Regions from separate parts of the Peribacillus aracenensis genome, predicted to be linked through region 3. Evidence: predicted binding sites of a transcription regulator. Region 3 holds the regulator's gene; each other region holds the start of a gene.

Region 1 (3,263 bases), on a different contig from region 3:
GTCACACCACTTACCACGCAGCCACAGCCATCAGTATCATATTTCAACTGTAAATATCCTTCTTGTTCCTGTACCTTATCGACTATTTTCTCAGCCGCTGTTTCCGTCCATTCAATATACATGATTGCACGCCTCCCGATGTCTTTCCTTTCCCCCATTATAAACGATAAAAACGCTTCTGTTAAAGAAACTGCCTGCTTCCTTTTGCAAGATCAGCCACACGAACACCGTGCTAGCAAATGCCGATTCTCTTACGCATCGTAATCCCTTTCATCACGATGCCGTTTCAAAAATGAAAGGCTGTCCCTTGGAACAGCCTTTCCGCTCATCATTCCGTTATCCTTACATCCGCTATATCGGAAAGCCCGATATAGTGAACCTGCTGAAACCGATCAACGATATGAAGCTTTTGGGTAGATTCATTATAATAATGGATCCTGCCGATTAACAGCTGATACCGGTTTCCTTCATAATGTGCAATCGTAACATCCTTTCTTTCCTCCATCGCTTCCCCCATTACAGCATTCATTTCTTCCAGTTGCTGCTCATCCAGGATGCGCTTCGTTTCATAGCCATCCTCCACCACCCAATCCCGCAGCATCTTCACATGCTCCGGCAACATCATCGATGTCCATTTGATACGGCCGCGATCACGAATCATTCTTTTCCCTCCCTTCAAAAAGTCACCTTACGCCTTATGCCCACCAAGCAGCCTGCTTCGGTAAACGGCTGTACCCGCTTCCGTATACGAAACAGCACGCAATAACGATTTGGCTCCATATTTATGGCGAATTCGATCAACCGTGTAACTCAATTCCCGCTTCTTCCAGCGCGAAGCATCGAATAAAGTCAGCTGCATTTCGTTATCATCCACAATATTCGAGAGTCTGACCTCTATGCTCCGAACCGTTTTTTGCTTATAGTTCTCATGAAAAAGCTCCAGGCAAACTTTATATAACTCCATCGTAATGTTGGTCGGTTCGCTAATCGAACGCGAACGATGGAAACCCCCGCCAAACTCATCCTTGCTGTAACCAATGCTTAGGCTCACCGTTCTTCCTGCCTTGCGATGGGTGCGTGCCCTTCTTCCAACTTCTTCGCAAATTTCCAGCATGACCTGCTTCACCTCATGCTCCTCCTTATAATCCCGCAGCAGGATTTGGCTTTTGCCGAAGCTTACCTGCCCTTCGATGATCGTTGCCCCCATATCGGATAAATCTATTCCCCACGCATGGTGGTAAAGCTGATTGCCCATAATCCCAAACTTCGCTTCAAGTAATTCAAGATCATAATTGGCAAGCTGCCCAACTGTAAATATCCCCATTCCATGAAGGGTTTTTTCAACGCGCCTGCCGATCCCCCACATTTCACGAAGCGGGGAAATCGGCCAAAGTTTGCTTGGCACATCCTCATACTTCCATTCGGCAATCCCTTTATGTTTGGCATCCAAATCAAGGCAAAGTTTTGCCATAAGCATGTTCGGTCCAATTCCAATTGCACAAGGGAGCTGTAATTCGCGTTCGATTTCATCCTTTATCTTTTCAGCTATCATCTGGGCATCTCCCCATAAAGAAGCGGCACCATCGACTTTCACAAAACTTTCGTCCACACTATATACGTGAATCGCTTCTTTGGGCACATACCGGTTGAACAAGCGGGTGATTTCCGTCGAAACCCTTAAATAGGTCGCCATTTTAGGTTCAACGACGACAATCCTCGGATCATTCGGGATCTCAAACATCCGCGACCCTGTCTTGATGCCAAATTCCTTCTTCATTTTTGGAGAAGCCGCGAGCACAATGCTCCCTGTCCTCTTCAAATCACCAACCACCGCCAGATAACAATCAAGCGGGTCCAGACCAAGCATGACTGCTGAACAGCTTGCATAAAAACTTTTTATATCGATACACATAATTGATTGTTTCGGCATCTTCCCATAATCCATCATTTCTTCACCCTAACAAGAATATACGTTCGCTTTTATTATATTCATAACTTTAACCGAATATACGTTCTTATTCAATGGAAGTTTTCATACAAATTTCTACTTTTTATTGTAATTTCCTTGAAAAATATAAACGACACTAAAAATGGATAAAATACCAAATTTAAACTCCATATCCAAATTGTTTTTTTAAAAGAGAATCAATTAGTAGCTTGAATATTTTTTAATGAATCCATATACTCAGTTTTTTAAAATTCGTACACCTTTTTCAACAGACTTTCGTCCATTTTTCATTTAGTCTTACTGCTCATTTTTTGTAATGAAACTGTAACCAAAAATATGTCTAATTGTCATAATGGTATTGTAGGATAATATTGTTAAGAATTATAGAGAGATAGATAGAGAGGAAATGAAAATTATGAAGAAATGGATCGCTTCAGCTGCTGTTGCATCTGCCATGATGCTAACCCCACTGCAAGCCTCTGCAAATATTGGAGATCAAACCCTCAGACCCGGAATGACACACAGCGATGTCAAACAACTACAACAACTTTTAAAAACCAAAGGGTATTTCACATATACAGGTTCACTGACTACATATTACGGCACCTATTCTGAATCCGCAGTAAAAAAATTCCAAAAGGCCAAAGGGTTAACTGCCGATGGAATTGCCGGCCGAGGCACATTTAATGCGCTTGGTGTTTATAATGTCAATAATACAAGCCTGATAAGCTATGCAAAAACTTTAATAGGCAAACCTTACAAATGGGGCGGGACGACACCGACTGGATTCGACTGCTCAGGGTTCGTCTATTATGTATTCCAGAAATCACAAGGAATTACCTTACCGCGTACAACATCATTGCTCTATTCCAATACAGGTTTAAAAGTATCTTCACCAGCTAAGGGCGACCTTGTATTCTTTGATACTTCTTCTGGAAGAACAGGAGTATCCCATGTTGGAATCTATATCGGAAATGGTCAATTCATTAGTGCAACGTCTTCTAAAGGAATAGCCATCGCGGATATGGATAATTCTTATTGGAAACCAAAATATTTAGGTGCGAAAACTTTATAAGATCAGGACAAAATCTTATTCTTGTGAGCGAATCCCCATAAAACAACCGGACAGAATTCCAAAGTGATTCAGTCCGGTTGTTTTATTTTATATATAATATTTCATCCGTCAAATCTTCTACTGTCACCATGAATGAAGAGTCTAAGTTTGAACGATTCATCATTTCGATATTATAAACATGCTCTGATGGTAAATGGACGACTTCGAGAACCATGAATCGCTGACTTTCCGCTTTGCTGA
Region 2 (3,263 bases), on a different contig from region 3:
TTCAACTCTAGTAATAAATCACGCAGCTCGGCAGCTCGCTCGAAATCCAGTGCCTTTGCCGCTTCCTTCATTTCTTTTTCCATGCTCTCCATCACTTTTAAACGCTCTTTTTTAGGGAGCTTCGCGAGGCTTGGCGCAAGGTCTTCTTTATACTCTTCGCCTTCTTCGGCTACATGGGTCGCCCTTATGGAGTCACGGATATCCTTTTGAATGGTTTGAGGCATTATTCCATGCTCTTTATTATAACTTTCCTGGATTTCACGGCGCCGCCTCGTTTCATTGATGGCAAGTTCCATCGAATTCGTGATGCGATCTGCATACATGATGACATGGCCGTTGGCATTGCGGGCTGCACGGCCCATCGTTTGAATAAGCGAACGTTCCGAGCGAAGGAACCCTTCCTTATCGGCATCCAGTATGGTCACCAATGACACTTCCGGTATATCAAGGCCTTCCCTTAAAAGGTTGATTCCAACGAGTACATCATATTTGCCCATTCGAAGTTCCCGGATGATTTCTATCCGTTCCAAGGTCTTCACTTCCGAATGAAGATATTGGACCTTGATGCCGATTTCCTTTAAATAATCAGTTAAATCCTCAGACATCTTTTTCGTCAAGGTCGTAATGAGCACACGCTCGTTCTTGTTGACGCGCTCCTGTATTTCACCGATCAAGTCATCTATCTGCCCTTCAATCGGCCGCACTTCCACCGTTGGATCCAGCAGTCCGGTAGGACGGATGATCTGCTGAACCATTTCTGGCGTATGTTCGAGTTCATATGGTCCCGGAGTTGCCGAAACGAATATGGATTGATGTACCTTTTTTTCAAATTCCTCAAATCTTAGCGGGCGGTTATCTTTTGCAGACGGCAGACGGAAGCCATGATCGACGAGCACTTGCTTCCGCGCCTGATCTCCATTGAACATTCCGCGGATTTGCGAAAGGGTTACGTGTGATTCATCCACGACCAATAGGAAGTCCTCTGGAAAGTAATCGATTAAAGTGTATGGTGTCGCACCTGAGGGACGGAGGGTTAAATGGCGGGAATAGTTCTCGATCCCTGAACAAAAGCCCATTTCCCGCATCATTTCCAAATCATAACGGGTCCGCTGCTCCAAGCGCTGTGCTTCAAGGAGTTTTTCATCTTCCCTTAATTCCTTCAATCGCTCTTCCAGTTCCGTTTCGATATTTTGAATGGCTATCCGCATTTTCTCTTCGCGGGTTACGAAGTGGGAAGCAGGGAAAATCGCGATATGTTCCCGTTCACCAGTGATTTCACCAGTCAGGGCATCGACTTCACGGATACGGTCAATCTCATCCCCGAAAAACTCGACCCGTACGCAATGTTCATCACGTGAAGCCGGGAAAATTTCGACCACGTCACCGCGAACGCGGAAGGTCCCCCGTTGGAAAGCAATATCATTCCTCTCATATTGAATATCCACGAGTCTGTGCAGCAGGGCATTCCGGTCTATTTCCATGCCTGTCCGGAGGGAAACGACCATCTCCCGGTACTCTTCAGGGGAACCGAGCCCATATATGCACGAAACGCTGGCAATGATGATGACATCTTTCCTTTCGAACAAAGATGAGGTTGCCGAATGTCGCAGTTTATCGATTTCATCATTGATGCTTGCATCTTTTTCGATGAATGTATCCGTGGATGGAACGTAAGCCTCTGGCTGGTAGTAATCATAATAGCTAACGAAGTATTCCACGGCATTATTAGGGAAGAACTCTTTGAACTCACTGTAAAGCTGCCCCGCCAACGTTTTATTGTGGGCAATGACAAGAGTCGGTTTGTTGATTCTTTGAATCACATTGGAAACGGTGAACGTTTTCCCTGTCCCCGTCGCCCCCAATAACGTCTGCATTTCCTTGCCTTCCTTAATCCCTTCGACCAGCATGTCAATCGCTGCCGGCTGATCTCCTTGAGGAGAGTATTTTGAGACTAACTCAAACTTATCCTTCACCAAGCATAGCCTCCTATTGAAATATTTTTATATGAAAACGGGACATGCCTATATCCCTTCTATTTATTCCGGTTTAATAAAGCATATATACACATTCTACCACAATAGCCTTAAAACAAACCAGCAATAAGCGAACATCCATTCTATTTTTGTTTTAAGGACTTCATGATGTATTGAAGCGAATGGCATGTTTGAGTACAAAAAAAGCACCTTTAGTGTCAGGCGCTCTTGGATGTACGTTTCATCATTCTTTTTGATAACCAAAATCCCACTGTCAGGGATAAGGCATCCACGATGATCAATAAGTTTGTATGCGTATAACCTTTATATGCAGAAGCTGTAATCAAGGCAACAGTTAAAACAAGACCCACGACATTGTTATAGGTGACTCTTGAAAATAGCATGACAAGTAGACAAGGAAGGAAAAGGGCAGAAAGAAGTTTAATCATTTTTTCATCTCCTTTATAAGAGAAAAATAGAGTAGTTTCAGTTTAAATGATTATCAAGTTTTTTGCCAATCAATTTCCTTCTTGATTCTCAAGCATCATCAGAAGAGCATTCCATACATCCTCCAATTATGCCCATAAAAAAAAGAGGCAAACCCCTTTAAAGGGAAGTTTGCTTCTTTTGAGCCCAATCAATATGGATCCGCTTCATGTCCTTTTCTAACGGCGTCCTCAGGGCTATCAGTCCCGCCCAGAGGTTTTGAAGAGTTTGTATGTTCAGAAGCCGCGGCCAGCCCCTCTTTCAATCTGCGGCCATACTCTTCATCGGCCTCTTCGGCAAGAGCTATCATTTTTTCCTGAATGCGCTTGTCGGCAGGAGCCAATGCCGCCACTAAATTGGAAATTAAATCGTCTTTTTCCCAATCCTCGAATTCACGGAATGTCTCACCAGCCTGTTTCGTATTGTTTTGGCGATCGATTGTCTCACGAACAAGTTTCCCTTCCACCATGGGTGTATACTCCTTGCCCGTCTGCTTGGCTTCCTTCAAGCCGCCGACAGTTGATGGTTCGTAGTTGATATGGGGGCTTTGGCTGCCTCTGCCAACTTCATATTGCATCTGTCCGCCAGTCTGATTCGTGGCTGTCGGTTTCTTTGGAGCATTAATCGGCAATTGCAGATAATTCGCACCAACACGGTGACGCTGTGTATCGGAATAAGAGAATGTACGTCCCTGTAACATCTTATCATCAGAAAAGTCCAGTCCATCCACTAGGACACCGGTGCCGAATGCAGCTTGTTCGACTTCAGTGAAATAGTCTTCAGGGTTTTTATTCAATACCATCG
Region 3 (3,263 bases):
GATATTGTCATGGTATTAAAAAAATAGCGAAATTACAAGTTCTATGATTGACTTTCCTGTGTATTCAATTGATGTTCGAGAAAACGCCTATTCACTGTAGCCTTAGATACATTGTATCCAAAGCCCCTCAAAGTTGCTGCGATTTCTGCAAATGTCAATCCATTGGCCCGAAGTTTAATAATTTCTTCTATAGGAATCTCCTTACGGTCCCTTCCGGTTGAATTCCTTTGATTCTGAAGATTTTTTTGAGGACGATACCCTTTTTCAACGGCCCTTATCATCCCGCGCTTTATTTTTAGATTATGTAGTTTCCTTTGATATTCTTCTACAATTCCGACAATCTGGATGACCATCGCATCCGAATCCGATAGCTCAAGTTCGCCATCGTGTGAGAGCGTATAAATTTTCACATCTTCTTTAAGGATGACATGGAAAAGGGCTATTTTGGCATTCCCTCTTCCCAGCCTCGTTTCGTCCTGGATTAATAGTACTTCAGCTTCTTTGGTTTTAAATAGTTCGAGCATGTCAAAAATGCCATCCCTATTCAACTCATAGCCACTAGCCTGTTCTTTTATTATGGAAATGACTTCAACATCCATCTTTTCTGCCAATTTGACTAATTCATCTTCCTGCCTTGCCAATGATGTTTCCTGTGACTCTTTTTCTGTGCTGACCCTACAATAGATTACCGCTTTCATAATACCCTACCTTCACTGCTTACTGCTCACTGGCCAAATTCTGGACAAGTTCTTCCCCTTTAACCGGTATGACGATGACTTGACCAGGTTTAATCGAATCCGCCCTTACTCCATTATGCTCTTCTATCCAACCAATGAATTCTTTTTTTGTCAAATTTGCTTCTTCATATTCTTCGGCAATTCCCCATAGGGTGTCACCTTCACTTACTTCTATAGAAAGGAAATCATTTTTTTGATCATTGTTCAATGTGCAAGAGAATAAAATTGAAAAGATAAATACTGATCCCGCTAATAGAATCGTATAAATATAATTTTTGTATAATTTTTTCATAAATATCCCTCCAAAGCGAATGTTCGTTCGTATGTTATGACCAAATTATAATACGAACGTTTGTTTCAGTCAACAACAAAATTCGAACTTATGTTTGTATAGAGTTGGGGGCCATGCTATAATATAGCAAAGAACATTGGGGAAGAGGTGCACTAATGACTAAACTATCAAAACGGCAGCAAGATATTCTTGATTTCATTAAAGAAGAGGTTCGCCAAAAAGGGTATCCACCTTCCGTACGGGAGATTGGCGAAGCAGTGGGACTTGCTTCAAGTTCAACAGTACACGGACATTTATCCCGCCTGGAAAGTAAAGGTCTGATTAGACGTGACCCAACCAAGCCAAGGGCCATTGAAATAATGAATTCGGAGGAAGCGAACAATATTCCAAAAGCCAATGTCGTGAACGTTCCGTTACTTGGAAAAGTTACAGCGGGCATGCCTATAACGGCCATCGAGAACATAGAAGAATACTTTCCGCTTCCCGAAAGCATGGTACCGCATGATGACCATGTATTCATGCTGGAAATCATGGGTGAAAGTATGATTGAAGCTGGAATTCATGATGGAGACTATGTCATCGTGAAACAACAAAGCAATGCCAATAATGGAGATATCGTCGTGGCCATGACGGAAGATGATGAAGCCACTGTAAAACGATTCTTTAAGGAACCGGATTACATAAGGCTTCAGCCCGAGAATTCAAATATGGAACCAATTATTTTACGAGATGTTTCGATACTTGGAAAAGTAATAGGCTTATATAGACAAATACACTAAAAGCGCTAACCGCGCTTTTTTTGTTTGTTTAATTTATGTCCCGAATTCTCTCAATATGCATATGGAAGAGTAGGTTTTGATATATTTTTTAATAGAATCTATTTTCATGTGAATATTACATCTTTTATTTCGGATGTACGGATCACTATCCCTCTTGTTATAAATACTTTGGAAAGAAGCTCATTCAAAAAAAAGGAGAGCGTTGAAATACCGTTCCCAGTTAAAATTTCATTCTTAATATTTGGTTCACTTTAATAAGGTTAAGTTCGACCAAGCCATTCCACTATTGAATCTTCACTTGTGTAGAACCATATGCTTTTGCAAGCGCAGAGACGGAATCCCCTTTTTTGACAATATGATAAACTTCCTCGTTACTTGCTTCATATTTAGTTAAATCGCTTATTTCTATAAGGTTCACCAGTTTATCTGTATATTTCGGATCCGAGGCCAAGATGGGTATTTCCTGAATTTGTTCCATACTTGAACGGGACACGGTAAGGTATTCGATTGTTTATGTTGGCAATTTCCGAGTTGTTTTAAACCATTCCCGCGGCCAACCAGAAAAAGCCGTCAATCCATATAATTATATGGATTGACGGCTTTAAAATTGAACTCTGAAAATCTTCAAAACCTGGTTACATAACCTTTTATATATTAGTTTTAAATATGAATTTTTTTATTATAGTATAAAGCCTTGATAAAAAGTAAAAATTAATTTTGAAAACTTCTATTTAAGGTGGTGAAATTATGGACTTCCCAACCATCCATACAAACTTTTGGGATGCAGTAATAGCCATTCCTATCATCATGATTCTTACTCAACTAATTAAGGTCATGTTTCATATTCGCCCAAAATTCATCCCTACCATCGCTTTGGGTCTTGGCTTGTTCATTTCCATTTTCATCAGTCATCGTCATCACTTGGTTGCAGGGATTTTCATGGGCTGGTTTTATGGCTATGCAAGCATTGGCAATTATGCTGCACTTAAAACAGGTATTTTGTCTTATAGAGAATCTTATCAAAAGACAGATTGAACCCGTTGTCTTGCTGCAATTCATGAATCTCTTGTATTGCCACGAGCCCGACTTGCTTCTATCCCCATCGAGCATCCGTTAAATTAATCTCTAAGTTAACAATTACGACTTTAATTTTCCTTTGGCTGAATAACCAACTCTTATGTTAACCAGACCATTATACATTACCCACAAAATACCTTTTCAATTAAGAAAAGGTATTAATCGATAAAAAAGAGGTTCGAAATGCACTTATCCCGAACCATGATTTTAAAAGAAAAACTGAATGTTCTTTTAGAAAAAAACCGTACTCAAACTGACTTTACTTCGAATTTGATACCTTCTCAATAAGAAGGCATTTCACTATTTCTCTATATAGACCGAACGAACCAGCGTCCGGGTTCTTTCAGTGCCATCCACATTTTTTTCCTTGACGTCAAT

The links. The regulator LexA, encoded in region 3, represses DNA repair genes until DNA is damaged. The targets are predictions, from matches to a motif close to CGAACATATGTTCG.
Region 1: N0M92_RS04370 (Y-family DNA polymerase) is a predicted target of LexA. The motif match lies at 2,003-2,016, and genes of this name have one in related genera.
Region 2: uvrB (excinuclease ABC subunit UvrB) is a predicted target of LexA. The motif match lies at 2,105-2,118, and genes of this name have one in related genera.

What each region holds. Positions count from the first base shown of each region.
Region 1 is NZ_JANZMJ010000003.1:32,835-36,097, forward strand. Features, by position in the region: gene N0M92_RS04360 (iron-sulfur cluster biosynthesis family protein) at 1-122, opposite strand, end outside; gene N0M92_RS04365 (YolD-like family protein) at 329-661, opposite strand; gene N0M92_RS04370 (Y-family DNA polymerase) at 689-1,948, opposite strand; gene N0M92_RS04375 (C40 family peptidase) at 2,364-3,023, shown strand; gene N0M92_RS04380 (YobA family protein) at 3,106-3,263, opposite strand, start outside.
Region 2 is NZ_JANZMJ010000012.1:81,578-84,840, forward strand. Features, by position in the region: gene uvrB (excinuclease ABC subunit UvrB) at 1-1,973, opposite strand, end outside; gene N0M92_RS13880 (CsbA family protein) at 2,192-2,422, opposite strand; gene N0M92_RS13885 (catalase) at 2,611-3,263, opposite strand, start outside.
Region 3 is NZ_JANZMJ010000023.1:61,871-65,133, forward strand. Features, by position in the region: gene N0M92_RS20095 (YneB family resolvase-like protein) at 42-698, opposite strand; gene yneA (cell division suppressor protein YneA) at 718-1,029, opposite strand; gene lexA (transcriptional repressor LexA) at 1,185-1,808, shown strand; gene N0M92_RS20110 (LysM peptidoglycan-binding domain-containing protein) at 2,092-2,259, opposite strand; gene N0M92_RS20115 (hypothetical protein) at 2,556-2,843, shown strand; gene N0M92_RS20120 (esterase/lipase family protein) at 3,186-3,263, opposite strand, start outside.